Regions from separate parts of the Pseudomonas sp. GNP014 genome, predicted to be linked through region 4. Evidence: riboswitches for the same ligand, from Rfam matches in the RefSeq annotation. Region 4 holds a riboswitch; each other region holds the start of a gene.
What was found. Region 4 has a riboswitch for cobalamin ahead of ACXX9E_RS18195 (CbtB domain-containing protein). Riboswitches for the same ligand answer to the same signal wherever they lie in the genome.
Positions count from the first base shown of each region.

Region 1: it holds a riboswitch for cobalamin, as region 4 does, so the genes downstream of both, ACXX9E_RS29815 (cob(I)yrinic acid a,c-diamide adenosyltransferase) here and ACXX9E_RS18195 (CbtB domain-containing protein) in region 4, are expected to answer to the same signal.
Region 2: it holds a riboswitch for cobalamin, as region 4 does, so the genes downstream of both, cobO (cob(I)yrinic acid a,c-diamide adenosyltransferase) here and ACXX9E_RS18195 (CbtB domain-containing protein) in region 4, are expected to answer to the same signal.
Region 3: it holds a riboswitch for cobalamin, as region 4 does, so the genes downstream of both, ACXX9E_RS21415 (TonB-dependent receptor plug domain-containing protein) here and ACXX9E_RS18195 (CbtB domain-containing protein) in region 4, are expected to answer to the same signal.

Region 1 is NZ_JBTGUS010000019.1:29,873-37,121, reverse strand. It holds gene ACXX9E_RS29830 (hypothetical protein) at 1-6, opposite strand, end outside; gene ACXX9E_RS29825 (hypothetical protein) at 12-266, shown strand; gene ACXX9E_RS29820 (hypothetical protein) at 764-892, opposite strand; partial or broken gene ACXX9E_RS29815 (cob(I)yrinic acid a,c-diamide adenosyltransferase) at 1,777-2,323, opposite strand; cobalamin riboswitch at 2,437-2,659, opposite strand; gene ACXX9E_RS29810 (hypothetical protein) at 2,858-3,103, shown strand; gene ACXX9E_RS29805 (hypothetical protein) at 3,801-3,959, shown strand; partial or broken gene ACXX9E_RS29800 (peptidase P60) at 5,584-5,754, opposite strand.
Region 2 is NZ_JBTGUS010000001.1:3,084,196-3,091,444, forward strand. It holds gene ACXX9E_RS13895 (C40 family peptidase) at 93-707, shown strand; gene ACXX9E_RS13900 (C40 family peptidase) at 927-1,463, shown strand; gene ACXX9E_RS13905 (PQQ-dependent sugar dehydrogenase) at 1,592-2,905, opposite strand; gene ACXX9E_RS13910 (hypothetical protein) at 2,972-3,556, opposite strand; cobalamin riboswitch at 3,720-3,951, shown strand; gene cobO (cob(I)yrinic acid a,c-diamide adenosyltransferase) at 4,033-4,644, shown strand; gene ACXX9E_RS13920 (cobyrinic acid a,c-diamide synthase CobB) at 4,641-5,990, shown strand; gene bluB (5,6-dimethylbenzimidazole synthase) at 6,038-6,688, shown strand; gene cbiB (adenosylcobinamide-phosphate synthase CbiB) at 6,685-7,249, shown strand, end outside.
Region 3 is NZ_JBTGUS010000001.1:4,752,780-4,760,028, forward strand. It holds gene ACXX9E_RS21400 (L-dopachrome tautomerase-related protein) at 1-600, opposite strand, end outside; gene ACXX9E_RS21405 (zinc-binding alcohol dehydrogenase family protein) at 641-1,648, opposite strand; gene ACXX9E_RS21410 (LysR family transcriptional regulator) at 1,759-2,649, shown strand; cobalamin riboswitch at 2,694-2,899, shown strand; gene ACXX9E_RS21415 (TonB-dependent receptor plug domain-containing protein) at 2,991-4,928, shown strand; gene ACXX9E_RS21420 ((2Fe-2S) ferredoxin domain-containing protein) at 4,928-5,287, shown strand; gene ACXX9E_RS21425 (ABC transporter substrate-binding protein) at 5,284-6,210, shown strand; gene ACXX9E_RS21430 (PLD nuclease N-terminal domain-containing protein) at 6,261-6,464, shown strand; gene ACXX9E_RS21435 (NAD(P)/FAD-dependent oxidoreductase) at 6,673-7,249, shown strand, end outside.
Region 4 is NZ_JBTGUS010000001.1:4,058,889-4,066,137, reverse strand. It holds cobalamin riboswitch at 84-293, opposite strand; cobalamin riboswitch at 1,044-1,265, shown strand; gene ACXX9E_RS18195 (CbtB domain-containing protein) at 1,386-1,583, shown strand; gene ACXX9E_RS18190 (CbtA family protein) at 1,595-2,296, shown strand; gene ACXX9E_RS18185 (cobalamin biosynthesis protein) at 2,293-2,706, shown strand; gene cobM (precorrin-4 C(11)-methyltransferase) at 2,786-3,532, shown strand; gene nfuA (Fe-S biogenesis protein NfuA) at 3,733-4,317, opposite strand; partial or broken gene ACXX9E_RS18170 (acyltransferase family protein) at 4,375-5,397, opposite strand; gene ACXX9E_RS18165 (fatty acid cis/trans isomerase) at 5,582-7,249, opposite strand, start outside.

The DNA of each region.
Region 1 (7,249 bases), on a different contig from region 4:
CGACACCAGCCATGCCCAGGCCCTTCAGCACAAGCAGCAGCCACAGGTTCTGGATCACGGACGACGAGGCCATCCATCCCGGCGATGTGCAGCAACCGGAGGTCGCGATCTGGTCCATCAGCGCCTGTATCGCCTCGGCGCAGTACGTTGATGCCTTCGACCTGAGCTTCATGAAGACTTCATCGCTGCGCTTGGCCAGGGCTTCGGCAGGTGCGGTACGTTTCTTCCACGTTTGCTCGATCTGCCCCACGCAAGGTGGTCACTGATGCGGTCGAGCGCCACGGCTCGTCGGACCGACGCTCGGCGCCCTGATGGGCGACCTCCAATCGTTCGGCGCAACAGCTCCAGTACGACCGTGCCACCAGTAAAGTGGCGCCGTGTCGCAGCGTTCGGCGATCGCTCGATCAGCGCTTCACGCTCGCCTTCGTTGAGATGCATTCAGTTCATGGCCTCTTCAGCGGCTCAGCTCCACGTGAACAGTTGCTTACGAACGCGGTCCCTGTCGAACAGCTTCGCGAAGGCGGCGTCACGATCAGCGCCGAACGGATGCGGCGGTCGCGCAGCAGGTCGAACAGAAGGAAGTAGAAGTGCACGTCGAAGCCGTCATCCCGCCTCGCGATAGAGCACTCGGCCCGCGTCCCGCCGTTCGGCTCAGCCACCGGCGATCGGTGTCGCGTCGTCGTCGAGCGATGATGATAGGTGTCGCCGCGCGACGAACCTTCCGGCCAGTTCCACCGCTTGCAGCACCAGTCCCGCCGGAGCATTACGTCACCACGTCGCCGCGCAGCAGCCAGCAGTTCGGCACGGCGGCCTTCGACATCGTCGGATCAGCAGGATCGGCATGCCGCCGCATTTCGGCGAGCAACGGCTGACCGCATGGTGCGCGGATCACATCAGCGTGCCATCTTCAACGACCTCATCTGGTGCCGGTTCCAGGTAACCACAGCGGTGCGGCTGTCGGCCTCGGCAATTGCGTGGCCGGGTGCGGCGAGACTTTGAACTCAGGCGCCCATCGCCGCAACAGGTGTCGAGGCTGGCGCCGTAGGATGGCGGACCAGCTTCGTCGGCGACGGCGATGCGCACGCCTTCGAGCAATGGTTCGGCGGTGATCGCTCAGCGCCAGCAATTCCCACGGCAGATGACAGCGCTACCTCGCAACTGCTGGCCAAATGCTTCGCACACATCAGAACACGGTCCAGGTCATTGGTCGCTGGCCTGCACCAGGTCAAGGTGCCGGCTCGGCAACTCGGTCCCGTTTCGCGGGAAAGCACGCCGTACCAGCGCCAGGCCTTCGGTAGAGGCTGCCTTCGAGCAATTGCACATAACGCAGGAGTTGCGACACCAGTTCGGCCAGCACGCAGCAACAGTAGATACAGTTGATACTTGGCCAGGCCCAGCGCAGCGCGCCGAAGGTCTGCGCCGTTGCGCAGTTTCGTCGATCACGCCAAGTACAACGATGCCGCGCGGTCGGCGCTTGATGGCGTGCCGTTGGATAAGTTTAGTCGCACCTTCGATCAGATCAATCGGCCTCGGCAAGGCTTCCACAGCGGAAGCGCAACTGTCCCTCTCGCCCGACCATCCACATGTCCAGTTGATCACCGGCGCACCATGACACACTGAGAATCATGGGATCAAGAAGTCCCAGGCCGCACTTGAAGACGCGCGCCTTGCGCCTGGTACGATGCAGAACGCGCGGCGCAGCAGTGACGGTTGGTCTTTGCCTGACCCGGAGCCGCGCAGCGATCGACGCCGCCGGGCAGTGACATGGCTCGTTCGAAGTTCGACGCCTTTCTGCGCTTTGATGCCGCCCTCGAAGGCATGTTTGACATGCCCATTTCGGTGACGTGTCACCCATGATCATTTGCTCACCACTGGCTCGGCGAGGTGACCACATGCTGCGTTCTGGCGGACACGCCCTGCAGTTCGCTCAGTACCCGATCGAGGTCGAGGTTGGCCGTGCTTGAGGGCGATGTTCGATTCATCCGCCGCGCCACCAGGCCGATCAACGGATCGCGCAACGGCTGGCGAACCTTCCAGCACCGCTTCGGCGGCACGATATCACGCTGACGATAGGTTTCCATGAAGACCCTCGCCCGTGCGCGTGAAAGCCCGCCACTTGCTCAGGAAGCGGCGAAAAACATCTTCGCAGTACTATTTCGCCCTGATGAACTGCGCCACGCCGCACTGCATGCCATCGCCCATCAGCAGCATGCCGAACGCCGAACTGCTTTTGCCTTGCCGTTTGCCGGTCAGCAGGCCGGCGCCCAGACCGCGCTTCATCAGGCGCCGAGCGATCAGCTCGTCGATCACAGCTTCGCTGCATGCGCGCCAGATGACGTTCATCACCTCAGGGAATTCGTGGTGGGGGAGCTTCCCGTTCAGGCTGAATACGGCGCAGGCGCGGATGACGGCGAAAGGCCTGGCATCGCCACGTCGATGCGCTCGATGGATCAGGCCGGTCTCCGGGCTCATGAGCAGCGATGCGCCTCGCTCACGCCTTCCCGCTCTGTGGAGGCAGTGGCTCAGAGGCGCAGCTTGCTCATTGCCGTTCCGGGGCAGCACGGGATTATGATGAGCTCTTCGCACGAAGACAGATTCACCGGCTTCCCTGTTGGCTCTGTGGACGGGGTCACAAGCACCTGGAACGACCACGAAGGGTTAAAAGATTGGGGTGGAGCATACAATTAAAGGGGACATGGATCGAATGACTGATGATGGATCTCTGACACCAATATGTGCACACTGATACAAGTGGTATCGAAGAGCCATGCTTTCCCCGGAAAAGCCATCGCCGACGATCGATGATGACAATCCAGAGGCATGATCATCAGCGACCCGCGCCCTGGAATCCTGGCCCGTGCTTGAACACTCGTTCGACTGTCTCGACCGTTCCGACGCCATCACGGACAGCGAGCACGCCTTACTCGAGCGTGACGGAGACACCGATCTTCGAGTTGCTCAGCGAGCAGCCTTCGATAGCGACATCATTTTGCTGGCCGCACCCCCAGCCGGCGAACGGCAGCAGGATCGCAGCGCCAACACCGTCGCCGATCTGTTTATAGCGGGACTAACGGTCGCCTTCATCACTGCCACGCGGCGCTGACCACGGGTCGACAACCTCGACCTGGTCGCCCAGGCCCTGCAGGACATTGCCAGCGACGCCAGACGCATCGGCTTCGCCGTGATCTGCGCGGCTTCGGCTCCCTGTTCGTCGCCCCGCAGAAGGCCGGCGCCGGCGCCAGCCCCTGAAGAGTGCAGGAGGCATGGTCGACGATCTACAACGCAGAACCTTCACCTCGCGTCGCCTCGTACTTGCCAGCGCCTACCGGAAGCTGCGCAGCGAAGCCAGCGAGTTCTGGCCCAGGGCGTCGCCGTGCTGTTCAAGGGCCCATGACTACCTCCAGTTGAACCATCGAGCGCGTCAGCTCCTCTATGATTCAGAATGCGTTCATCAGGAGGTCGGTAATCACGAGACCCGACTCGCTTTCGTCATCGCCCTGGCCGGAGGGCTCACCGCCCTGCGGTGAATCCTGTCACCTGCGAGTCTTCCGACGGCACCGGCCCCATCACCGGAACTACCCCGACCGAACAAGCCCTGATCCCGACAGTGAACATCGCTCCGGCGGTCAGCTGGCCCGCCGGCGGCAAACAGTCCCGCTGCAGGCCGGCGCCCAGTGGCCGCGTTGCCGAAGGCCTCGATGATCCCGCGCTGGCTTTACGTGCCCAGATGGTGACGTGCTGGTCGCCGAAGCCGACGCCGGCCGAAGCCGGACGACAGCGGCGGCGTCGTTGGCTGGGTCATGAAGAAGGTCATGGGCAAGGCCGGTGCCGGCATTGCCGAGCCGAACCAGCGTGTCACCCTGCTGCGCAATGCCGATCACGACGGCGTAGCGGAGACCCGCACAGTATTCCAGAAGAACCTGATTCGCCGTTCGGCGCATGACACTGATGGGCGATGAGCCTGTATGCGCGACACGATCGCCTGCTGCGCTCCGCTACGAAGTACCGGCGCGACCAAGATCGACGCCGGCCCGATCAAGGTCGCCGATCTTCCAGGCGGCACGCTGAATCACCGCTGGACCAAAGACGTCATCGCCGCGAGGCACAGCGAGCTGTACATCACCATCGGCTCGAACAGCAACGTCGGCGAGAACGGTCTGGATCGGCGGCGCAGCGGTGGAGTCGATCGCGCCACTGGCCGTCGCGGATCTTCGCCTCGGGCATCCGCAGCCCCAACGGCCTGGCCTCGAGACCCACGCCAGCAGGCGCACTGCGACGGCGGTGACAGCGTGCGCCGAAGTGGGTCGCGACCTGGCGTGCGAGCATCACTTCGGTCAAGGGCATTCGTTGCTATGGCTCGCCATTCAGCTGTTGCAGGGCGGCGTGTCGATGGCGCGTGAAACCGCCGGAAGCCTTGATCGTGGCCGGGCCGTCGCCCCCGACTATGCCGGTCCACCCCGCGCGCGCCCGCCTTCGCTGGGTCTGACGTTCACCAGGCGATCGCCTGCCGCGCAGCCAGAGGAGAGCACATTCATGGGCAACACGTCATGGACTCACAAGCCGCACAGTGGCTGTCGAGTGATTTTTGTCCCGTTCAGCGCAGGCAGACAACAGAACCTCAGGTGATGTCTGACCAGAGCTCCTCGACGAGGTCAGAATACGCTCAGGTTCGCCCGGTGGGCGTCGTGATCGACCAGCGGGACCTGCTCGTGGCTCGATGATCGGCGACGAATCTGGCGACTCGTTCGCCAAATCATTGCCTGAACCAAAGCGGCTGAGTGGCCTGCTCAGCGATGACAGCGTCATCTTCGACGTCGCTGTTGATTGACTGCTATCGCCGCCAGCTCTCCTGCATTGGATTGTGAGTCATTGAACTCACAGGTACGCGCCAGGTGCTCCAGTTGCAACACGCTGGCGCTCAGATACGCTTTTCTGCCGATACGCCTTCGACCAGCTGTCCAGCTTCACCGTACCACGGTTGCCGCATGCACGAAGCGCCCTCCGACGTGGATGCACATGGTTCACCTGGGAACACCATGGTCGGCGGAGGTAGGGTCACCGTATAACCTGCTGCCGAACGTCGGCGCTCATCACGATCATCTCTCGCGTGGAACGCGGCTTGATGCCGCCGCATCACGGTCAACGAAGCCGGTCGGACCACTGCAATCGGTACCGTGGTCTGCGGCCGCGATCACGTGGATTCCAGCCCAGGGCGCCGAACGGCGCGTCTTCACGGCGAGGTGGCTGGGAGGAGTCCCGAACACTGCACACGCACCACAGGCGCGGGCGATGATCTGCGACTGGCGCACGCCCTGACCGCGCTACGCCAGAAGGAGATTGAGAGCAAGGCAGGCCAACATGGTGGTCGAGCGAACATCCTGATCTGGCTGCGCTTTCTGCCAATGGACCAAAAACAAAAGTACCGCCTAGACACGCAGGCGGTTGCTGCCATGATATGATACAGATTCTGGCCTATGCAACAAACTTCGATTGAGACTTCACTCACCTTGTGAGTCTCAGTCTCTCGGCTGGCGCGTTGGTCGCCACGGACGTGGCGGCGACGGAGCTGCTCGGCGTGGACCACGTCGGAGCCATCGCCGGCGCGCTTGGCTTCGATGAAGTTGCTTTCCCTCCTGTCGCCCAGGCTGTCGATGCGAACACCACCACTGCAACGACTGCTGGAGTGGATCAACTCGTTGTCACCCAGTCGATCCCGGCGTGACTGGCACGACCGCGACGACCGTTGATGGCGAAGGACGGCAGTGGCCGGCTCAAGGTTGCTCGCGGAACCAGCGGGCATGCACGTTGATCATTCATCGACCACGGCGGGTTCATCCGGCTTCTTCGCCAAACAGATGGCCAAATAAAAACCACTCCGATGGGAGCCGCTTAGGAGAGTGCACCAGAAACAGTAACGGTACCGAATAGGGACGTCCCACATTTCGATGCTGTCGGCCGACCAGCAGCTCATACAGCTTCTTGAAGTTCAACAGCTCTTTCAGTGTTCCAGCTCTTCCTCGTAAATGCGGCGAAGACTCGGCAAGTGGCAGATTTCCAGGTTCTGAGGCTCTTCTGAACTGGAGAATGACAGCGCAACTGGAACGACGTGAGTTTTGGGTAGAAAGGCACAAGAGGTGCAAACAATTTAGCATGGCACACGACCAGTCGCTGATCGTTGTAAAAAAGCGACTATCCGCTTCATGACCTCATTTGCAGATTCGATCGACCTTTTGTGACCTTCTCGGTTTCTCATTTACATCTAAGCGCTTCAGCCCGTGAACCGATACACAGCCTGCCAACCGTGCAGGAAAGCAGATTTTCTAGCGCCTGAATATGGCGGAACCACTGCGAGCCGCAGGTTTCAGCGGTTTTGGCTCACCCCCGGTTTCTTCAAAGGATGACATCAGCTCGTCGGCCTGCCAAAGACCTGATCAAGTTGTTCGGGGCCATCAAGGCGGTGCCGCTGATGCTGCGGATCCCGCGCGTCAAAATGAAGTGGCCGACCTCATCGGTCAGGTGCAGCACGACGGGATCGCGCGATTCCGCGCACGCAATTTGTCTTCATCGGAAGGACGCATCGAAGTCGAACACCGGGTTGAGCACGATTTCAGTCCGCCAGTTTGACCAGGCGACTCACGCGGCGGAGTCGACGCGGCGATCAGCAGGCGCCGATCCACTGTCACGCAGACGATTGAACCAATGGAGCATCACCTCTTCCAGGTCGCCTTGCCGGCGATCACCTGCGGATCGTCCAGGCGAACCAGTCGTACTGCTCCAGGTATGTCGAGGATTTCAACACCACGATCATCGAGTTCGGGCCCATGGCAGCCGCCGCAGGCTCAGCCGTCTGCTGGAGACGCAGGCAGGCCGCCTGCGAGACGGTGCCGTTTCGCCCCTACGCCGTGTTTGCCAGCGGTTGGAGTCAGGCTTTTCTATCTGCAGGGCGCATCAGCTTCGGCGTCGCGCTCGACGTGGCCGGTGCAGCGGCATTGGCGCCTGGGTAGTAGGTGATGATGACGTCGTAGCGCAGCGCACGCCTGTGGGCGGCTGAATGGTTTCATGCTCGTTGAAGACAGTTCTCGCAGAACCGTTCATGGCCTCTGTGTAAAGTTTGCAAAGTTTGCCGTGAACTAAGGCGCGCGATACAACATCCAAGCGAAGTCGAAGGTTTGCATTAACACACGCTTTATGACAGATTCTTTGGCGCCGGGCCTGCGGACACAGCAACCCGGCGCTTCGGCCGGGTTCG
Region 2 (7,249 bases), 970 kb from region 4:
AGAAGTCACAAAAAGGTCGATTGAATTTGCAAATGAGGTCGATAGCGGGCATAGTCTCGGCTTCTTTACAACTATCAGCCACGGTCGTGCCCATGCTAAATCGCTTCGCACCCCTCGTGCCTCTCGCACTCGTCACCCTGTTGTTCGGTTGCGCTGCTCATTCTCCAGTTCAAGAGCAGCCTCAACAGGTTAAAAATTCTGCCACTGCCCAGTCTTCCGTTATTTACCAGGAAGAGCTGGACACCGAAAAAGAGCTGTCGGACTTCAACAAGAAGCCGTATGAGCTGCCTGTTCTGGCCGACAGCATTCTCGAACGCGGCATGTCCCTGATCGGTACCCGTTACCGTTTCGGCGGCACCTCTGAAGCCGGTTTCGATTGCAGCGGTTTCATCGGCTATCTGTTCCGCGAAGAAGCCGGCATGAACCTGCCGCGCTCCACTCGCGAAATGATCAACGTGGATGCCCCGCTGGTTTCGCGCAGTAACCTCGAGCCGGGCGATCTGCTGTTCTTCGCCACCAACGGTCGTCGCGGTCGTGTGAGTCACGCCGGGATCTACCTGGGTGACAACCAGTTCATTCACTCCAGCAGTCGTTGCAGCGGCGGTGTTCGCATCGACAGCCTGGGTGACAGCTACTGGAGCAAAACCTTCATTGAAGCCAAGCGCGCCCTGGCGATGGCTCCGACCGTGGTCACCGCTCGCAAGTAATTCCCCGTTGTCGCCACGTCCGTGGCGACCAAAACGGCGCCGGCAGCCGAGTAGACCCAGACTTTACAAGGTGAAGTTAAAGTCTTACTTGAAGTTTGTCGTATAGCCGCTAGAATCCTGTATCTATATTGATGGCAAACCGCCTGCGTGCTCCGCAGGCGGTTTTGTTTTCTGTCCATCCGGCAGAGAAAGCCGCAGCCAGATCAGGATGTTCTGCTTATGACGATGTCGGCCCGCCTTGCTTTGATCTTCTGCGCAGCGCTGCTCAGCGCCTGCGCCAGTCGCACACCACCGCCCGCGCCTGTGGTGCGCGCCCCGGTAGTGTTCGGACCCTCCCAGTCATTCTCGCCCGCTGCTGAAGACGTGCTGTTTCGCGCCCTGGGCCTGGTTGGCACGCCTTATCGCTGGGGCGGCAATACACCAGACTCCGGGTTTGATTGCAGTGGTCTGATCGGTTTCGTCTACCGTGATGCGGCGGGTATCAGCTTGCCGCGTTCCACGCGAGAGATGATCGTGATGCAGGCGCCGAATGTCGGCAAGGAAGGCTTGCAGACCGGTGACCTGATCTTCTTTGCCACCAATGGCGGTTCGCAGGTCAGTCATGCGGGGATTTATGTCGGGGAAGGGCGCTTCGTGCATGCGCCGGCAACCGGCGGTACGGTGAAGCTGGACAGCCTGTCGAAGGCGTATTGGCAGAAAGCGTATCTGAGTGCCAAGCGCGTGTTGCAACCTGAGCACCTGGCGCGTAACCCTTAGTTCAATGACTCACAATCCAATGCAGGAGTGAGCCTGCTCGCGATAGCAGTCAATCAACAGTGATGTTGAAGATGACGCTGTCATCGCGAGCAGGCTCACTCCTGCAGTTGTTTTGGTTCAGGCAAAAGTTATTTGGCGAACGATACTCGCCACACTTTGTTGCCCACATCATCGGCCACCAGCAAGTCCCCTTGCTGGTCGATCACCACGCCCACCGGGCGACCTAGCGCATTCTCATCCTTGTCGAGGAAACCGGTCAGCACATCCACCGGTGTTCCGTTCGGTTTGCCTGCGCTGAACGGGACAAAAATCACTTTATAGCCACTGTGCGGCTTGCGGTTCCATGAGCCGTGCTGCCCAATGAACGCGCCTTCCTTGAACTGCGCCGGCAGGCTATTGCCCTCGGCGAACGTCAGACCCAGCGAAGCGGTGTGCGGGCCTACGGCATAGTCCGGGGCGATGGCCTTGGCCACCAGATCAAGGTTTTGCGGTTTCACGCGCTCATCCACATGCTGCCCGTAATAGCTGAATGGCCAGCCATAGAAACCACCGTCCTTGACCGAAGTGATGTAGTCCGGCACCAGGTCGCTACCGATTTCGTCACGCTCGTTGACTGCCGTCCACAGTGCGCCTGTGGTGGGTTCCCAGGCCAGGCCGTTGGGGTTGCGGATGCCCGAGGCGAAGATCCGGTGATTGCCAGTGGCGCGATCCACCTCCCAGATCGCTGCGCGTCCTTCTTCTTTATCCAGACCGTTTTCGCCGACGTTGCTGTTCGAGCCGACGGTGACGTACAGCTTGCTGCCGTCCTTGCTGGCGATGACGTTTTTGGTCCAGTGGTGATTCAGCGTGCCGCCCGGAAGATCGGTGACCTTGATCGGCTGCGTCTTGATCTCGGTCGCGCCGGGTTCGTAGTGAAAGCGCAGCAGGCGATCGGTGTCGGCGACATACAGGTCATTGCCCACCAGTGTCATGCCGAACGGCGAGTTGAGGTTTTGCAAAAATACTGTGCGGGTCTCCGCTACGCCGTCGTGATCGGCATCGCGCAGCAGGGTGATACGGTTCGGGCTCGGCACGCCGGCACCGGCCTTGCCCATGACTTTTTTCATGACCCAGCCACGAATGCCGCTGCTGTCGTCCGGTTTCGGCGGGGCGTTGGTTTCCGCTACCAGCACGTCACCATTGGGTAGTACGTAAAGCCAGCGCGGATGATCGAGGCCTTCGGCAAACGCGGCCACTTGGGTGCCGGCCGCAGCGGTTGGTTTGCCGCCGGCGGGCCAGCCGACTGCCGGAGCGATGTTCACTGTCGGGATCAGGGTCTTGTTCGGTTCGGGCAGTTTCGGTGACGGGCCGGTGCCGTCGGAGACTTGCAGGCTAGAGGATTCACCGCAGGCGGTGAGCCCTCCGGCGAGGGCGATGACGAAAGCGAGTCGGGTTTTGCGCATTACTGATCTTCCCTATGAATGCATTCCTAATCATAGAGGAGCTGACGCGCCCGATGGTTCAACCGCTTAGCCACGGGCCTCTTTGAACAGCACGGCGATGCCCGGGTGATAGTTGCCGGCTTCGCTGCGCAGTTTTCGGTAGGCGTAAGGGAAGTACCAGGCGACCGCGCAGGTGTGTTCCTTTTGCAGATCGTCGACCATGTCCTGCAATTCTTCAGGGCTGGCGCTGTGCTGGGCCTTTTGCGGGGCGACGAACAGGCAGCCAAGCCGCAGATCACTGGCGTAGCTGATGCGTTTGGCGTCGCTGGTAATGTCCTGCAGGGCCTGGGTCAGGTTGAGGTTGTTGACCCGTGGCCAGCGCTGCGTGGCCTGAATGAAGGCGCGGTCGTCAGTCCCGGCGATAAACAGATCGGCGCGGGCGTTGCGCTCGCCATCCTCGTTCTGTTTGCGGGTGGGCGTCTGGCTGAGGGTCACCAGTTCGGCCATCCAGGCTGCCGCCGAGAGCAATCCGAGATTGGCGTTCTCGTCATGCCAGTAAGGCGTGTCGCTGTCGCCGCGCACGGCGTTGTAACGGTCGATACAGTCAAACCAGCGTTCAAGCACCGGGCGCAGGAATTCCAGGCGCGGGTTGCTGATGATCATGCCTTGCATCGTCATCATCCTTATTGTTGTGATGGGCTTTTCCGGGAAAAGCATGGCTCTTTGATATCACTTGTATCAGTGTGGCACAAGATTGGCGTCAGATAATTGATCGACGGCAGTTATTCGACCGATGTCCCCCTCTTTAATTGACGCTCCACCCCCAACCCTCTAACCTTCGCGGCTTGTTTCAGGTGCTCTGTGACACCCCGTCGACAGAGTGAAACAGGGAAGCCGGTGAGGGTTGTCTTCGCGCGAAGAGCCACCACAATCCCGGCGCTGCCCCCGCAACGGTAAATGAGTAAAAGCTGCGCCTTGAGCCACTGCCTCGACAGAAGCGGGAAGGCGCGCAGCCAGGCGCATCGCCGCTCATGAGCCCGGAGACCGGCCTGATCCATCCAGCGGCATCACGGTGGGCGATGCCAGGCTTTTTGCCGTCTATTCTTGTGCCTGCCCGCCGTTATTCAGCCTCAACGGAGAGCTCCCCCATGACTGATTCCCCCGAGCGTGATGAACGCCATCTGGCGCGCATGCAGCGCAAAAAAGCCGTGATCGACGAGCGCATCGCCAACTCGCCCGATGAGTGCGGTCTGGTGCTGGTGCTGACCGGCAACGGCAAAGGCAAAAGCAGTTCGGCGTTCGGCATGCTTGCCCGCGCGATGGGCCACGGCATGCAGTGCGGCGTGGTGCAGTTCATCAAGGGCCGTAACAGCACCGGCGAAGAGCTGTTTTTCCGCCGCTTCCCGGAGCAAGTGCGCTTTCATGTGATGGGCGAGGGTTTCACCTGGGAAACCCAGGATCGTCAGCGCGATATCGCCGCCGCCGAAGCGGCGTGGGAAGTGTCCCGCGAGCTGTTGCGCGATCCGTCGATCGGCCTGGTGGTGCTGGATGAATTGAACATCGCCCTCAAGCACGGCTACCTCGACCTCGATCGGGTACTGAGCGACTTGCAGGCGCGTCCGCCGATGCAGCACGTGGTCGTCACCGGCCGCGCAGCCAAGCCGGAAATGATCGAGATGGGTGACACCGTCACCGAAATGGGCATGCTCAAACATGCCTTCCAGGCCGGCATCAAAGCGCAGAAAGGCGTCGAACTTTGAATCAGCCACGTCACTGCCCGGCGGTGTTGATCGCTGCGCCGGCCTCCGGTCAGGGCAAGACTACCGTCACCGCTGCGCTGGCGCGTTTGCATCGCAATCAGGGGCGCAAGGTGCGCGTCTTCAAGTGCGGCCCGGACTTTCTCGATCCGATGATTCTCGAGCGCGCCAGCGGTGCGCCGGTGTATCAACTGGACATGTGGATGGTCGGCGAGCAGGACAGTCGGCGTTTGCTGTGGGAAGCGGCCGCCGAGGCCGATCTGATCCTGATCGAAGGTGTGATGGGCCTGTTCGACGGCACGCCATCAAGCGCCGATCTGGCGCGGCATTTCGGCGTGCCGGTACTTGGCGTGATCGACGGCACCGCGATGGCGCAGACTTTCGGTGCGTTGGCGCTGGGCCTGGCGAAGTATCAACCGGATCTACCGTTCGCTGGCGTGCTGGCCAACCGCGTCGGCACCTTGCGTCACGCGCAATTGCTCGAAGGCAGCCTCACTGAAGGCCTGCGCTGGTACGGCGCGCTTTCCCGCGAAACCGGAATCGAGTTGCCGAGCCGGCACCTCGGTCTGGTGCAGGCCAGTGAGCTCAATGACCTGGATCTGCGTCTCGACGCGGCCGCCGAAGCATTGGCCAGCAGTTGCGAGGTAGCGCTGCCACCGGCCGTGGAATTTGCCGCGCCTGAAGTCATCACCGCCGAACCATTGCTCGAAGGCGTGCGCATTGCCGTCGCCCGCGATGAAGCCTTTGCCTTTATCTACGGCGCCAGCCTCGACCTGTTGCGGGCGATGGGCGCCGAGTTGAGTTTTTTCTCGCCGATCCGCGACACGCAATTGCCCGAGGCCGACAGCCTGTATCTGCCTGGCGGTTACCCGGAACTGCACCACGCGGCGTTGTCGCAAAACACCGCAATGCTCGACGCGATCCGCGCGCACCATGCGGCCGGCAAGCCGTTGCTCGCCGAATGTGGCGGCATGCTCTATCTGCTTGATTCGTTGACCGATGTCGAAGGCCGCCGTGCCGAACTGCTCGGGCTGCTGCGCGGTGATGCGGTGATGCAAAAACGTCTGGCGGCACTGGCGCTGCAAGCGGTGGACCTGCCGGAAGGTTCGTTGCGCGGCCACACCTATCATCATTCGCTGACCACCACTGAGCTGACACCGATTGCCCGTGGCTTGAGCCCGAATGGCGGACGCGGGGCCGAGGCGGTTTATCGCGAGGGGCGGATGACGGCTTCGTATGTGCACTTTTATTTTCCGTCGAATCCTGCTGCGATTGCCGCATTGTTTGCGCCAGATCGTGACGCCGCCTTCGCGAGCAAGCTCGCTCCCACAGGGGATCGCGTTTCTTGAGCAAGCACCCCGTCCAATGTGGGAGCGAGCTTGCTCGCGAAGAGGCCATGACCGACAACGCATTTACCGAGGCCGAGCGCCAAGCCGTCTATCGAGCCATCGCCGAACGCCGCGACATGCGTCACTTCACCGGTGGCACGGTCGAACCGGAGCTGTTGCGCCGTCTATTGGAGGCTGCCCATCAGGCGCCGAGCGTCGGTCTGATGCAGCCGTGGCGCTTCATCCGCATCAGTGATCGCACCTTGCGCGGGCAGATCCAGAACCTCGTGGAAGAAGAACGCATCCGCACTGCCGAAGCCCTTGGCGAGCGCAGCGATGAGTTCATGAAGCTCAAGGTCGAAGGCATCAACGACTGCGCCGAGGTGTTGGTCGCGGCGCTGATGGACGATCGCGAAAAACATATTTTCGGTCGCCGCACATTGCCGGAAATGGACATGGCCTCGTTGTCCTGTGCGATCCAGAACCTGTGGCTGGCCGCTCGCGCCGAAGGCCTGGGCATGGGCTGGGTGTCGCTGTTCGAACCGCAGGCGCTGGCCGATCTGCTGCAACTGCCGGCCGGGGCCAAGCCGCTGGCGGTGTTGTGTCTGGGGCCGGTCAAGGCATTTTATCCGGCACCGATGCTGGTCCTCGAAGGGTGGGCGCAGGCGCGTCCGCTGAATGAGTTGCTGTTTGAAAATTTTTGGGGAGTGAGTCAATGAGTGTGGCGTTGTTGAGTGTCGCCGCCGTGGCGCTGGATGCGCTGCTGGGTGAACCGAAACGCTGGCATCCGCTGGTGGCGTTCGGCAATTTCGCCGGGCGCATCGAGCAACGTTTCAATGCGGGCGGGCGCGGCTGGCGCAGTCATGGGGTCACCGCGTGGGTGATCGCCGTGCTGCCGCTGACGCTGCTCGCCACCGCGTTTTCCTGGGCGCCGTACGTGGGCTGGCTCGTCGAGATTCTCGCGCTGTATTGCGCCCTCGGCATGCGCAGTCTTGGCGAACACGTCGAGCCCGTAGCCAAAGCCCTGCGCAGCGATGATCTGGAAGAGGCGCGCAAGCGCGTCGGCTATCTGGTCAGCCGCCAGACCTGTGAACTGGACAGCACCGCCGTCGCTCGCGCCGCCACCGAATCGGTGCTGGAAAACGGCAGCGACGCGGTGTTCGCCGCGCTGTTCTGGTTTATCGTCGCCGGTGCGCCGGGCGTGGTGCTCTATCGTTTGAGCAATACGCTCGACGCGATGTGGGGCTATCGCAACGAACGCTTCGAGCGCTTCGGTTGGG
Region 3 (7,249 bases), 690 kb from region 4:
GTCCATGACGATGATTGCACCCGGGCCACGCAGCGACGAGTCGGTGACGTACACCGTGCCTTCGGCCCCGGCGCGGAAGTCGAAGCGCATGTCGTTGACGTAGGTGCTCGGCAACATGACGTTGTCCGGAAACACCAGGCGTTTGACGATGCGGTTGTTGGCCAGATCCACCGCCAGCAGTTTCGCGCCTCTGGCTTTCGGTTCGGCAAACCCTGGCGCGGCGGTGTCAAGCAGCCAGACCCGGCCCTGCCCGTCGGCGACCACGCTTTGCACGCTGATCAAGCCATCGCTCGGGTCGCGCGGATTCTCCTGATTGATCGCCGCGTTCGGGTACGCAACCACCTTGCCGTCGCGGATTTCGCCGACGGTGAACGGCACGTCGTCGCCCCAACGCGGGAAGTTGACAAAGATTCGCCCGGTTTCGCTGACCGTCACGCCGGTAGGCATGGCGTCGTAGAACGCGTGGACTTGTTCAAGCGTGCCAAAAGCCCTGTCGGCCGGCGTATTCAGCGGCAACGGGATAGCGCTGATGGCGTGGGCCAAAGGCATGCTCAAAGTCGAGGCAATGGCCAACATCGCGGGCAGTTTGTTCATGCGCATCATGTGTTCCTCGCTGGGCCGTCATGGCCCGTTCGAATATTCAGAATCCTTCAAGCACCATCTTGCCCCGGGCCTTGCCGCTTTCGACCAAGGCATGGGCGCGGCGCATGTTGGCCGCATTGATCGCCCCGAAGTGCTGGCCCACGGTGGTTTGCAATACGCCCTGGTCAATCAGCCCCGCGACCCGGTTGAGCAAATGATGCTGGTTGATCATGTCGTCGGTTTCGTACAGCGAACGGGTAAACATCAGTTCCCAGTGCAGCGACAACGATTTGCGCTTGAGCGGCATGACGTCGAGGCTGTCGGGATCGTCAATCACCGCCAGACGCCCCTGCGGCCGCAGCACTTCGATCAATTGCGCAAAGTGCTGCGTGGTGTGCGTCAGGCTGGCGACGTAATCGACCTCGGCCACGCCCAGCGCCTGCAGTTGCGCGAGCATCGGCTGGCTATGATCAATGACGTGATGGGCGCCCAGCTGGCGCACCCAGTCAGCGGTTTCCGGGCGCGAAGCGGTGCCAATGACGGTGAGCCCGGTCAAACGCCGCGCCAGTTGCACCAGCATTGAACCGACGCCACCCGCTGCGCCGGTGATCAGCAGGCTTTGGCCCTGCCCCGCGCCCTCGGCGACACCGAGCCGATCGAACAGCAATTCCCAGGCGGTAATCGAGGTCAATGGCAACGCTGCAGCATCGGCGGCACTCAACGAGCGCGGCTTGTGCCCGACAATCCGCTCGTCCACCAGATGCCGTTCGCTGTAGCTGCCGGTGCGGGCAATCGAGCCGGCATAGAACACTTCATCGCCGGGCTGAAACAGCGTCACGTCGGCGCCGATTGCACGGACAACACCGACGGCGTCCCAGCCAAGGATTTTCGGTTCCTTGGTGAAAGTGCCGGCGCGGACTTTGGTATCGACCGGGTTGACCGCCACTGCGCGCACTTCCACCAGCAGGTCTCGCGGGCCAGGCGTGGGCTCGGGGATGTCGGTGTCCTGCAACGATTGCGGATCTTCGATGGGCAAGGCGTGTTGGGTAAAGGTGATGGCTTTCATGGGATCTCTGATTCTGAAGGGCTGTGGCAGTCACTGGCCGCCATCTTCGGCTTCCCTCGGGCAAAGAAAAACCGGCAGAATGCGCCAACACTTTCACTGCAGGCGTGAAAATGATCCGCATCGACGATCTCGGTTTATTCACCCGCAGCGCCGCGCTGGGCAGTTTTACCGCTGCTGCGCTGGAGGCTGATTTACTGCCCGGCCAGGTCGCTGCCGCGATCAAGCGGCTGGAACGCGAACTGGATGTGCGCCTGTTCGCCCGCACCACCCGCAGCCTGCGCCTGACCGCCGAAGGCGAGCAGTACTTGCCCACCGCCCACGCGGTGCTCGAAGCCCTCAAGCAGGGCGAGGACAATTTGCGGGGGGAAAACGCCACCTTGCGCGGCGTGTTGCAAGTCACCGCGCCGTCGGATCTGGGGCGCAATATCCTGCTGCCGTGGCTGACGCAGTTCCGCCGCCAGCACCCGGAGCTGACCTTGCGATTGGTGCTGTCGGATCAGATGGTCGATCTGTTTCGCGACCCGGTGGACGTGGCGATTCGTTATGGCGCCAACGTGGATGCCAACTACGTAGCGCTGCCGCTGGCACCGTGGAACCGGCGGGTGCTGGTCGCCTCGCCTGAATACGTGCAACGCCACGGCCAGCCGCAGACCCCGGATGAACTGCTGGATCATCAGTGCCTGCTCTATTTGCAGACTGGCCGGGTCTACGACAAATGGAACCTGGGCAATCAGACCGTGCAAGTCTCGGGGCCGCTGTTCAGCGACGACGCCGACGTGGTGCGGCGCTGGGCGCTGGACGGCGAAGGGATCGCCTACAAATCCTGGCTGGATGTCAGCGCCGACATCGCATCAGGTCGCCTGCTTGTATTGCTGCCGGAGCAACCCGGCGAGACCTCGCCGTTGAGCCTGGTATGCCCGCATCGCAAGCAGATTACCCCGGCCGTGTCACAGCTCTATACGTGGCTGAGCGGCCAGTTCGCGGCGCTGAAACCGATGTGAGCAGAAGTCCCGCCAGAAGTTGACGAACGCTGTTGCGAGTGTTCAGATGCGGGCCTGTTTCAGGTGCCCCCTGCCGCCGTGCTTGGGGTGAAACGGGAAACCGGTACGTTCATTGCGAACAAGTCCGGTGCTGCCCCCGCAACGGTAGGCGCGTGATGCTTTCGACAGACCACTGTGGCCAGACGGCCATGGGAAGGTGAAAGCCTCGATACGCGCGAGCCCGGAGACCGGCCTGAAATGCGTTTGGCAAAATCCTGCGGTGGGCGGGCATGGGCCGGTATTGGCTGTGCGCGATGCCTTCTCCTGCATGCTCTTCTGCGAAGATCCTTTTCGAGAAGACAATGATTCGACCTTTCAACACTTCTGCACCAACCCTGCTGTTCGGCTGCCTGCTCAGCCCTTTGCTGCTGGCCGACGACAAGCCACTGCAACTCGATCAGCAAATCGTTTCCGCGCCGTCAGTGGAATCCACCACCGTCGCCGACATGGCGCAGTACGGCAGCAAAATCGAGAGGGTTTCCCGCGAACAAATCGAACGTGCCGGCCCCGGCGCCGATGTCAGCCGCGTCCTGCAGATGTTCATTCCCGGCCTGTACGTGGCGCCGAAAAACGGCCCGTTCGACTACGGCACCTATTCGTTGCTCGGCGGCCGTAACGACGACACGCTGATCCTGCTCGACGGTGTGCGCCTGAACAATCGTCTGTACGGCGGCCTGTACCTGGACACCCTGCCGGCCAACGCCATCGAACGCATCGAAGTGCTCAAGGGCGGGCAAAGCCTGCTGTTCGGCACCCAGGCGGTCTCGGGGGTGATAAACATCGTCACCCGCAGCCCGCAATCGCGCAAAGCCGCCGGCGAAGTGAATCTGGGCGTGGACAGCTTTGGCGGCACGACCGAAGACGTCCGGGTCGAAAACATCTTCAGCAACGGTTTCGGCGAACTGGGTTTGCTCGCCTATGCCAGCCACAACGTCTCCGACGGTTACCAGCCGTACCGCAACCGCGACATGAAGAACGTCAGCGAGAAAAACCGTGCCTACGAAGTCACCACCTTCGGCGGCAAGGCGATTCAATCGTTCGCCGATGACGCGCGGCTGGAACTGTTCTATCAGTACGCCGACGCCAACCTCGATTTCGCCCGCCCGCTGAACAACCACAACACCACCAACGACCGTGTGCAGCAGATCGCCACGGCGACCTTCGAACAGACCGTCAACGAGCGCGTGAGCTACTTCGTCAAAGGCCACATCAACGACTGGGACACCCGCTACACCCGCGTCAACAACGTGGATGGCGGCGGTACCAAGGTCATCAACCACAACGACTACTGGGGCTTCACCGATTGGGGCGTACAGGCCGAAGGCAAGGCGCAATTGCCCGGCGGCCATGTCCTGGTGTTCGGCACCGACAACCAGTGGTTCAAGGGTCAGGACGATGTGCTGGTGATCGACAACGACAAGGCCGAAGCCCACGCGATCTACACGCAGTTGCGCCCGCAAATCGCCGCCCTGCCCGACTGGCACCCGAGCCTCGGCATTCGTCACGAAGCCATGAGCGGCGGCGATGGCGCCACGGTCGGCATGCTCACCTCACTGTACGACCTCAACGATAACTGGGCCGTGCGCGGTCAGTACGGCAGCGCCTACAAACTGCCGAATGCCGAGCAGCTGTTCGTCAACGAGCCGGGCGACGAGATCGGCAACCGCAACCTCAAGCCGGAGAAAAGCCGCAACGCCGAACTCGGTGTCGACTACCAGGGCTTTCTGCTCGAGCGCGAATTCAGCGCCAGCGTCAGCCTGTTCAAACGCAAGATCGACGACCTGATCACCCTCGACGGCATGCAGTGGGTCAACGGTGAGGGGCAGATCCGCATGCGCGGTTTCGAGGCCGACGCGAAACTGGCGCTCACCCAGCGATGGAGCCTGCAAGCGGACCTGACGCGCAATCTCACCGAGTCGCGCAGCGGCGTGAGCATCAACGACATCCCGGGATTCTTCGCCCGCTCAAGGGTGGGTTATGAGTCGGAAAATCGTATGTGGGGGGCCGGGGGTGCGATCCGCTACATACGCGATATCAAGAGTTCGAAGCAGGTGCAGTACGGCAACTATTCGGTGGTCGATGCCGATGCTTATCGCTACCTCGACCACGCGCATCAGCACCGTGTAAGCCTGCTGATGGAAAACCTGTTCGACCGCGATTACGTCACCAGCCGTTCGAACAATGTCGATAATCTCGGCCGGCCGTTCACCTCTGAAATTCGCTACACGTACCGCTTCTGATGAGTGAAATCACCAAGGTCGACGGCGTCGATACTCATCCGGACTGGTCGCAAGTGCCCGATCACGCGCGCCATGTGTTCCTCTGCACCGGCCCGCGCTGTACTCAGCGCGGCGCCTTGCAGTTATGGAAAACCCTGCGCCGGCATCTGCTGGCGCACGATCGCATCGAGACACCGGGCGGCGTGTTACTGACCCGCACTCATTGCCAGTTTCCGTGCAATCTCGGACCGATCGTAACGGTGTATCCGGAACGCTGCTGGTACGGCGTGCACAACCGGCAGGAGGTGCAGCGCCTGGTCGAGGAGCATCTGCTGGGCGGTGAAGTAGTCGAGGATTTGCTGATCCGGGGGCGCGCATGAAGCTCTTGTGGTGTGCACTGGGCGCCCTGTTCTGCTCATCGGCGGCTATGGCTGACAACGTGCGCAACTGCGGCGAGCACTGGCAGGTTTCCGCTTCGCCGCCCGCGCGCATCGTCGCGCTGAATCAGCACGCAGCTGACCTCGTGCTGGCGCTTGATGCCGGATCATCGCTGGTGGGCGTCGCGTATCTGGACGACACCGATGCCGGCCAGCGCCCAACCGCGTATTTCGGCGTGCCAGTGATCGCACGTCAGTACCCATCCAGCGAAGTGTTGTACGCGCAACAGCCGGATCTGGTGATCGGTGGGTTCGCCACAGCCTTCGGTGACGGCGTCACTTCACGCTCGGCGCTGGCGCGCAACGGCATCGGTTCCTACCTGCTGGAATCGGCGTGCAACGGGCATTCGCTGGATTACTTCGGGCATGTGCGCAATGACCTGCTGAACCTCGGCGCGTTGCTGCACAAACAACCGAAAGCCAAGGCACTGCTGGCCGCGATGGAGGCCGACCTCGCCAATGCCCGAGCCTTGGCCGGCACGCAGAAACCGCTGTCAGTGTTTTACCTGGACAGCGAAGTCAAAGGCCTCGACAGCGAAGGACGGCGCGGTTTCGTCAGCACATTGCTGGACGCTGCGGGCGCGAAAAACCTGTTCGCCGAGATCAATCAATACCGGGTCACCGTGAGCCGCGAAACCCTGCTGGTCAGCGACCCGGACGTGATTCTGCTGGCCGATGCCGACTGGTCGCCCGCCAGCCGCAAGCGCTACCTGTTGACCCACGACCCGGTGCTGTCGCAACTGCGTGCGGTGCGCGAAAACCGCCTGATCGTTATCCCCTTCACCCAGCTGTTGCCCACCTTAGCCAGCGGTCGCGTGGCACTCGAACTGGCCCGACAACTCAAAGCCCTGCAAAAAAATAAATGAACCCGCCACCGCACCGGTCACCTAACCCTAAGACCATCAGGAGGTAGCCAATGCAAATCGAAACCGTGTGGATCGTACTGGCGGCAGTTCTTCTGCTCATCGAACTTTGGGCCATCAACCGGGTGCGCAAAAGCGAGGGAAAATCCAGCAACAAAGGCGTGTGGATCGTGCTGATCGTGTTTGTGCCGTTGTTCGGCCTGATTGCCTGGGCGCTGGCGGGGCCGAAACAAATCACTCAGCGGTCGGCATCTTAGTCTTCTGCTGATCAGTTGCCGGGCAAGGACAAACTCGAAGAACCCGGCGTGCAAATGCAAGCCATGAAGACCTGTTGCAGGAAGGACGTGGCAGCTTAAGGCCTTGCGAATAAAGGAAGCCCGGCATCAGTCGGGCTTTTTTGTGGTCGCCAGGCACGCCTTCGTCGGGATGTAGTACCGTGTGCCGGTCAACAACAGGGAGGTTGATATGGCTGACAGGACAGGCAAGCGCGTGGTGGTGGTCGGCGCGGGTATTGTGGGCGCGTCGCTGGCGTATCACCTTGCGCGCAAGGGTGCACAGGTGACGCTGGTCGAGGCCGCAGAACTCGCCTCGGGGGTCACGGCGCGCTCGTTCGCCTGGGTCAATACGGCCCATGCCGGGAACGATCCGATCGCCCGATTGCGTGGCGCGGCCATCGAAGACTATCGCCGGCTGGAAGCGGAGCTGCCTGAATTGCAGATACGCTGGTCAGGGGCATTGTCCTGGGGTACCGGCGCCGAGGACGAGCCCTCTTCGCCGACATGGCTGTCACGCGCCGAGATCCTCGAACGTGAGCCGAACTTGCGCCACCCTCCACGCCAAGCATCATATAACGCCGAAGAAGGCGCCCTCGATGCGGTACAGACCACCCGCGCATTGGTTGTCGGGGCACAGGCCCACGGCGCAACAGTGTTCACGCAGACACGCGTAAGCGGCTTCACCTTCAGCGGCGCAGACGTTACGGGCATTGAGACGACGGCGGGGCCCTTCGCTGCTGACGTAATCGTTCTGGCAGCCGGAACGG
Region 4 (7,249 bases):
AATCGGCGGGCATACGGGACGAGAACCGGCAACGCGCATGCGCGCCGGAAGCGTTCGCCACCGGATCACCCCGCCCGGTTGTAGTGAGAATCTGTGACGAGGCAGGTCTCCTGGCTGACGGCGTTCAGGCTTGGCCTGGCATTCGCTGCGCCTTCCCGCTGGCTCTTTGATCGAGCTGGCAGTGGCGTGGCAGCGAACTTCACCGTTCACAGTTGCGGGGGCAGCCGCGGCTTTGACCGCGTTCCCTTCTTAGCTTCGGCATGTGCCGAAGAACCTCGAAAGCGCAAGGCTACGCATGGTGTGGGGATGGGTCAATGTTTGGATTGGGGGTGTATCCGTTTCTGCGGGTGTTGCTGATTAGGGTTCCGCCCTTACGGCGGGTCACTTTTTCCAGACGCCGAAAAAGTAACCAAAAAGGCTTTACCCTGACGTTCGGCCCTCGCCTAGGCTCGGGTCCCTTCGCTCCGGGATCTATCCGGGGGGCATCGCCTCCGGTTTGCTGCGCTGCACCTCCTCTCGATGTGTTTGGCTGCGCCAAACGGTCGCTACGCTCCCACCCCCGGCTAAATCCCTCCACTCAGCCTGCCGACGGGCGCTGAGATCAAAAGCGGTACTCGAGCTAACGCTCATTGTGTTGAGTGGTGAGAAGCAAGGGCTGTGTGCTGTGTGCTGTGGGCTGCCTTTGCTTTTCTGTGGGAGCTGGCTTGCCAGCGATAGCGGCCTGACAGCCGACCAAGCTCTCGCAGACTGCTCGCGATCCACCTGTAGGAGTAAGCCTGCTCGCGATGACGACCAGCCAGACGACCAACGTCTACCCGTTGACCTCAATCCCTGTGGGAGCTGGCTTGCCAGCGATGGCGGCCTGAAAGCCGACCAGGCTCTTGCAGACTGACGCCGGGGGCAGCCTTTTTGGTTATTTTTCGCTGGGCCGGCATTCCGGCGTCTGGAAAAAGTGACCCACCGTAAGGGCGGGAGCCCAATCAACAACACCCGCAGCAACGGATATGCCCATTCAATTGACTAAATTCCCCCCCACATGCTCTCCTACACAACTTGTTACGGGTGCCCTTCACAGGGTGAAACGGGAAACCGGTGAATCATGTGCTTTACTCAAAGCCATGTCAGTCCGGTGCTGCCCCCGCAACGGTAAGCGAGCGAAGTGTCAGATCCACTGTGTCCCTGCGGCATGGGAAGGTGACGCTTGCAAGTCGGCCTGACGCCAACCCCTCGTGAGCCCGGAGACCGGCCCGCAACACACAGCGCGCATTTGCGTCGCTGAACCTGACAACCCGCGGTGGGCGGGCGCTGTTCGAACCTCTGCGTGCCTGACTCGCAGGGGTTTTCATGCGCTCTATTCACCCGCTGACACTCCAGAGGGAAGCGCCATGTCGATCATCAGCAGCACCGCCAGCAACACAGACAAAATCGCCAGCACCGCCACACTGAGCCAACGCCTGATCGCGGCGTTCTTCACCTCGATCCTCGGTGCCGGCCTCGTCTACTTCGCCGGTTTTTCGCACATCGAAGCGGTGCACAACGCCGCTCACGATACCCGCCACAGCGCCGCGTTCCCGTGCCACTGAGACCTGCCGACATGATCAAGCGTATTGCGCAAACCGCAGGTTTTACCGGGCTGCTGGCCGCCCTGCTCCTGACGCTGCTGCAGAGCTTCTGGGTTTCACCACTGATTCTGCAGGCTGAAACCTTTGAAAAAGCCGAACCGGTTGTTGCGGTCCACGAACACGCTGCCGGCACCGCGGCGCACACCCACGACGCCGAAGCCTGGGAGCCGGAAGACGGCTGGCAGCGTGTGGCCTCGACCACCGGCGGCAATCTGGTGGTGGCGGTCGGTTTCGCGCTGATGCTCGCCGGTCTGTACACCCTGCGTGCACCGACCAAAACCTCGCAAGGCCTGCTCTGGGGCCTGGCCGGTTACGCCACCTTCGTCCTCGCTCCGACGCTGGGCCTGCCGCCTGAACTGCCCGGCACCGCTGCCGCCGATCTGGCCTCGCGGCAGCTGTGGTGGATCGGTACCGCCGCGTCCACGGCCGTCGGCCTCGCGCTGATCGCCTTCAGCCGTCCATGGGTGATGAAGATCCTCGGGGTAGCGATCCTTGCGGTGCCCCATGTGATTGGCGCGCCACAACCGGAAGTGCACTCCATGCTCGCCCCTGAAGCACTTGAAGCCCAGTTCAAAATCGCTTCGCAGTTGACCAACGTGGCGTTCTGGCTGGCCCTGGGCCTGATCAGCGCGTGGTTGTTCCGCCGCAAAAGCGATGGTCACTACCACTTATGATGAATGACCGCGCAGCGTCGACCTTTGTGGTCGGCCTGGGCTGCCAGCGTGGCTGCCCGGCCAGCACGCTGCGCGCGTTACTCGATCAGGCCTTGCAGGCCCATCGCATTGAACTTGAGGCAGTCAAGGCCCTGGCCAGTATCGACCTCAAGCGTGATGAACCGGGTTTGCAGGAACTTGCCGCACAACTGGCTCTGCCGTTGCTGTACTTCAGCAGCGCAGAACTGGCCGGTTATCAGCAACGGCTCAGTCACCACTCGCAAATCGCCTACGAGCGAACCGGTTGTTACGGCGTGGCGGAAAGTGCCGCCCTGGCCCTGGCCGAACAACTGATTCAGGCCCCGGCAAAGCTGCTGATTTCCCGTCAAAAATACGCCCAGGCGACGTTGGCCTTGGCCGGCGCTGCGTAAACCCCCGATAATCCCCGCCCTCGATCATGAGCAATCTTCATCTGAAGGGTTGCTGCGGCTGTTTTCAAAGGATTCCACGATGACCGTCTACTTCATCGGCGCCGGCCCCGGCGACCCGGAATTGATCACCGTCAAAGGCCAGCGGCTGATCCGTCGCTGCCCGGTGATCATCTATGCAGGCTCGCTGGTCCCGGCGGCGGTGCTGGAGGGGCATCAGGCGGAGACCGTGGTCAACAGCGCCGAATTGCATCTGGAGCAGATCATTGAGTTGATCAAGGTCGCCCATGCCAACGGTCAGGATGTGGCGCGCGTGCATTCGGGCGATCCGAGCCTGTACGGCGCGATCGGCGAGCAAATTCGCCATCTGCGCGAGCTGAACATTCCGTTCGAGATCATCCCCGGCGTGACGGCAACAGCGGCGTGTGCGGCGTTGTTAGGCGCCGAACTCACCCTGCCGGATGTGTCGCAGAGCGTGATTCTGACCCGTTATGCCGACAAAACCGCGATGCCGGCGGGCGAAGAACTCGCCAGTCTGGCGCAGCATGGCGCGACCATGGCGATTCATCTGGGGGTCAATCATCTGGAGAAAATCCTCGTGGAGCTGCGGCCGCACTACGGCGCGGATTGCCCGATTGCGGTGATTCACCGGGCGACGTGGCCGGATCAGGACTGGGTGGTGGGGACGCTGGCGGATATTGCCGGGAAGGTTGCAGCCAAAGGATTTCGGCGTACGGCGCTGATTCTGGTTGGACGGGTGTTAGGCAGTGAGGTGTTTAGCGAGTCATCGTTGTATCGCGCGGGGCATGCGCACCTGTACAGGCCCTGAATCATATGGGATTGGGTACAACCTGTGGCGAGGGGATTTATCCCCGATGAACTGCGCAGCAGTTCCTTTTCTGGGGCTGCTTCGCAACCCATCGGGGATAAATCCCCTCACCACACAATAAACAGGCACTCATTAATCAAGTGCATAAAAAAACGGCGCTCACGGGGCGCCGTTTTTCATGTCCGCAGTGAACACCTTAATTAGTAGTAGGCGTTTTCTTTCTGCGTGTGGTCGGTCACGTCGCGAACACCTTTCAGCTCGGGAATGCGCTCAAGCAAGGTGCGCTCGATGCCTTCCTTGAGGGTGACGTCCGCCTGGCCACAGCCCTGGCAACCGCCGCCAAACTGCAGCACGGCAATGCCATCCTCAACCACATCGATCAGGCTGACCTGACCGCCGTGGCTGGCCAGCCCCGGGTTGATTTCGGTCTGCAGGTAGTAGTTGATCCGCTCGTTGACCGGACTGTCGGCGTTGACCATCGGCACTTTGGCGTTCGGCGCCTTGATGGTCAGCTGGCCGCCCATGCGGTCGGTGGCGTAGTCGACAACGGCGTCGTCGAGAAACGCTTCGCTGAACGAATCAATGTAAGCGGTGAAGCTTTTCAGCCCCAGCGCGGTGTCTTCGGGTTTTTCTTCGCCCGGCTTGCAATAGGCAATGCAGGTTTCGGCGTACTGGGTGCCAGGCTGGGTGATGAAGACGCGGATGCCGATGCCCGGGGTGTTCTGCTTGGACAGCAGATCAGCCAGGTAATCGTGGGCGGCGTCGGTAATGGTAATAGCGGTCATGGAAACTCCTCGCAGGCTTGGGCGCAGTTTACGCCAATCGTTGCGCCGGACAAAGTCCTAGTATTTTTGTCGGGAAAGATTCTCGACCGGCTCGTCGTCCACTCGCGCCTTGAGCCAGCGATAACTGCGTTTTTCCACCCATTCGTAGCTCAGCCACGAACCGACGCCGATGGCCAGTACACAGACGCCAAACATCAAATACGGGTTGATACCGTAGCGCTGCGCGAGGAAACCACCGGCCGACAGCACCAGCACATGCATCAGGTACACCGAATAGGAGCAGTCGCCGAGCAGCTTGAGCACTCGGCTGCGCTCGACATAACGCTCCAGCGCCATGCACGACAGCACCAGCACCGCGCTCGGCACGCCCCAGTTCAATAGCCTTGGCGCCGGCGCGAGGTGATAAATGGCCAGCAACGCCGCGCCGATTCCCAGCAACGGCAGCCACAGGCCGGCACCGATCCAGCCACGGCGGTAGAGCATGCCGATGGCGATCCCCAGCAAAAACTCATAGACGATATCCGAGCGATAGAACGCGCTGATCCAGCCAAACCCGGTCCACGCCTGACTGACCGCGAACAGCAACGCCGCGACCACCAGCAGCCGCACTTCCAGGCGAAACAGCAGAGCCCAGGCGAACAGCACGTAGAAGAGCATTTCGTAATTGAGCGTCCAGCCGACATTGAGCGTTGGATAAATGCCGTAGCCACCGGGATTTTCGGTCGGGATGAAGAGCAGCGACAGGAGCAGATGGTTTCAGTCCAGCGACTGATCCGGCAACAGCGGTTGAGCGAACACCACCAGCAACGCCATCAGCAACGTGTACAGCCAATACGCCGGGACGATGCGAAACAGCCGGTACAGCAGAAACCGCGTCGGCGGCAGCGACTTACCCTCAGTGGAGAGGAAAATCACCAGGCCGCTGATGACGAAGAAGATATCGACCCCCACCGCGCCTTTGTCGATGAACAACTGCCCCAGCGGCCCACGTGCCTTGAAGTCGAAGAAAATCTGCATGAAGTGGTGGCAAACCACCGTCCAGGCGGCAAGTGCACGCAGGGCTTGCACTGAAATCAACATTGACCGCTCCTGACCAGATCGCTCGAAACCACCGCCGATACCTTGTAGGAGTGAGCCTGCTCGCGATGGCGTCAGCCCGATCAACATGTGATGCGCCTGACACACCGCGATCGCGAGCAGGCTCACTCCTACAATAGTTTCGCGGTGTCGCCAGGTATTGGGACAGCAGGTCCCCCTCAAACGATCAAAGATTCTCGTAGCGGTTCATGTCCAGTACGCCCTCTTCCACCGGCTCGGTTTCGTGCATGTACTGACTCAGGTCGTGAAAATAGAACCAGAATTGCGGATGACTGCGACGAATACCCCAGCGTTCGACGATTTTCTCGAAGCGGTCGGCGTCCTTGGCATGCTCCATGGCGTCAACAAACGCGGGTACCTGATCGGCCGGAATATTGAACATGAAGTTCGGATAACTGCTGAGTACCCCAGGATAAATGGTCAAGGTGTCGAGCCCCGGCTGATAGCGCAGCGACTCGCCCAACAGGAACGCCACGTTGCTGTGCGCGCGATTGCGCAGCAAGCTGTAGACCTCGCGCTTGCCGCTGGCGGTCTCGATGCGCAACATCGTTGCTTCCGGCAGTTGTTCGATCACCTTCAAGCCGGCAGCCGGGCGCGATGTCAGGCGACTGAGGGCCTGTTCGGCATTCTGCAGCGCCGGGTCGATATTCGGCCGCGAGCAATACGCGCCGTCGCACCGGTTGATCGGATCAGGCCGCGCATTGAGATCGCCGTAACGCGCCAGCAACTGCATGGCGAAGTCATATTTGGGGTCTTTCCCTGCGAGTTTCAGCCCGGTCGGCTTGTCGTCGTCGATCGCCTCATAATCGAGCCACATCTTGAACTGACCGCTGCTCTGGTACCAATCGTCGAGGTAGTCCTCACGGGAATCGGCCGGCATCAGACGCAGGAAATTCTGCTCGGCGCCGTTGCGGATCAGGTCGAAATACAGGCGGGTCTGCGCCTGATGGGAGACGTTGCCGAACACATCGAAGTTGACCGCCAACTGGTAATAGGTGCGCTCCAGCAGCGGATAATCGAACAGCCACATAGTCTGTGGCACTTCGCCGATCAGGCCTTTGGTCACCGAGGCGCTGTCGAAGTGGCGGAAGATGCTCAGCAGCGCATTGTCGTTGCCGGCCCACAGGGTCGACCAGCTCGGCGGCGGTTGGTCGGCGTAGCTGTCGCGGCGCAGGGCCTCGTACTCGTTACGCTTGTCGCGGTAGTTGCGCCACAGGCTGAGGACACTGCCGACGTCATCGTTCTGCCCCGGCATCGCCAGCAACGGTGTGGCATGGCCGCGATAGTTCGGGTCGGTGATATACAGGTCGTGCTCCGGCGCCTGGAACAGCGCCCAGAAGTTGTCGCGGATCACGTCGGTCGCGATCTGCCCCCGGCACACCGGCCCGCGAATGAAGGTGCGAACGAAGTACTCGGCGTTATCGAGCATGAACTGATAACGCGCCTGTGCCGGGATCGCCTCGAACGTGGCAAACGGGTTGGCCCGGCTCTGCGGTCCATACCCCGGCAAAGCGTTGACCTGCCAGTTGCCGCTGTAGAACAGGCTTTTGACCCGCGCCATCTTCGCCGCGCTCAGCGGATAGGTGATGTGGGTCTTGTGCACGATCACCCCTTGCACGGGCCACAAGCGGTAGTACACCTGAGTACCCGGATCATCGTTCGGACGGCGGGTGGCAATCAGGTCGATCGGCTGGCCGGTCGGTGTGCGCGAACGCACCCACTGGAAGTAATGCCCTGGCTCGCCGTCCTTGAAATACAGGTGCGCGAGAAACCAGTGCTCGTACAGCCAGCGTCCGACCAGACTCTGACGGGCACCGGGGGTGTTGAGCAGGTT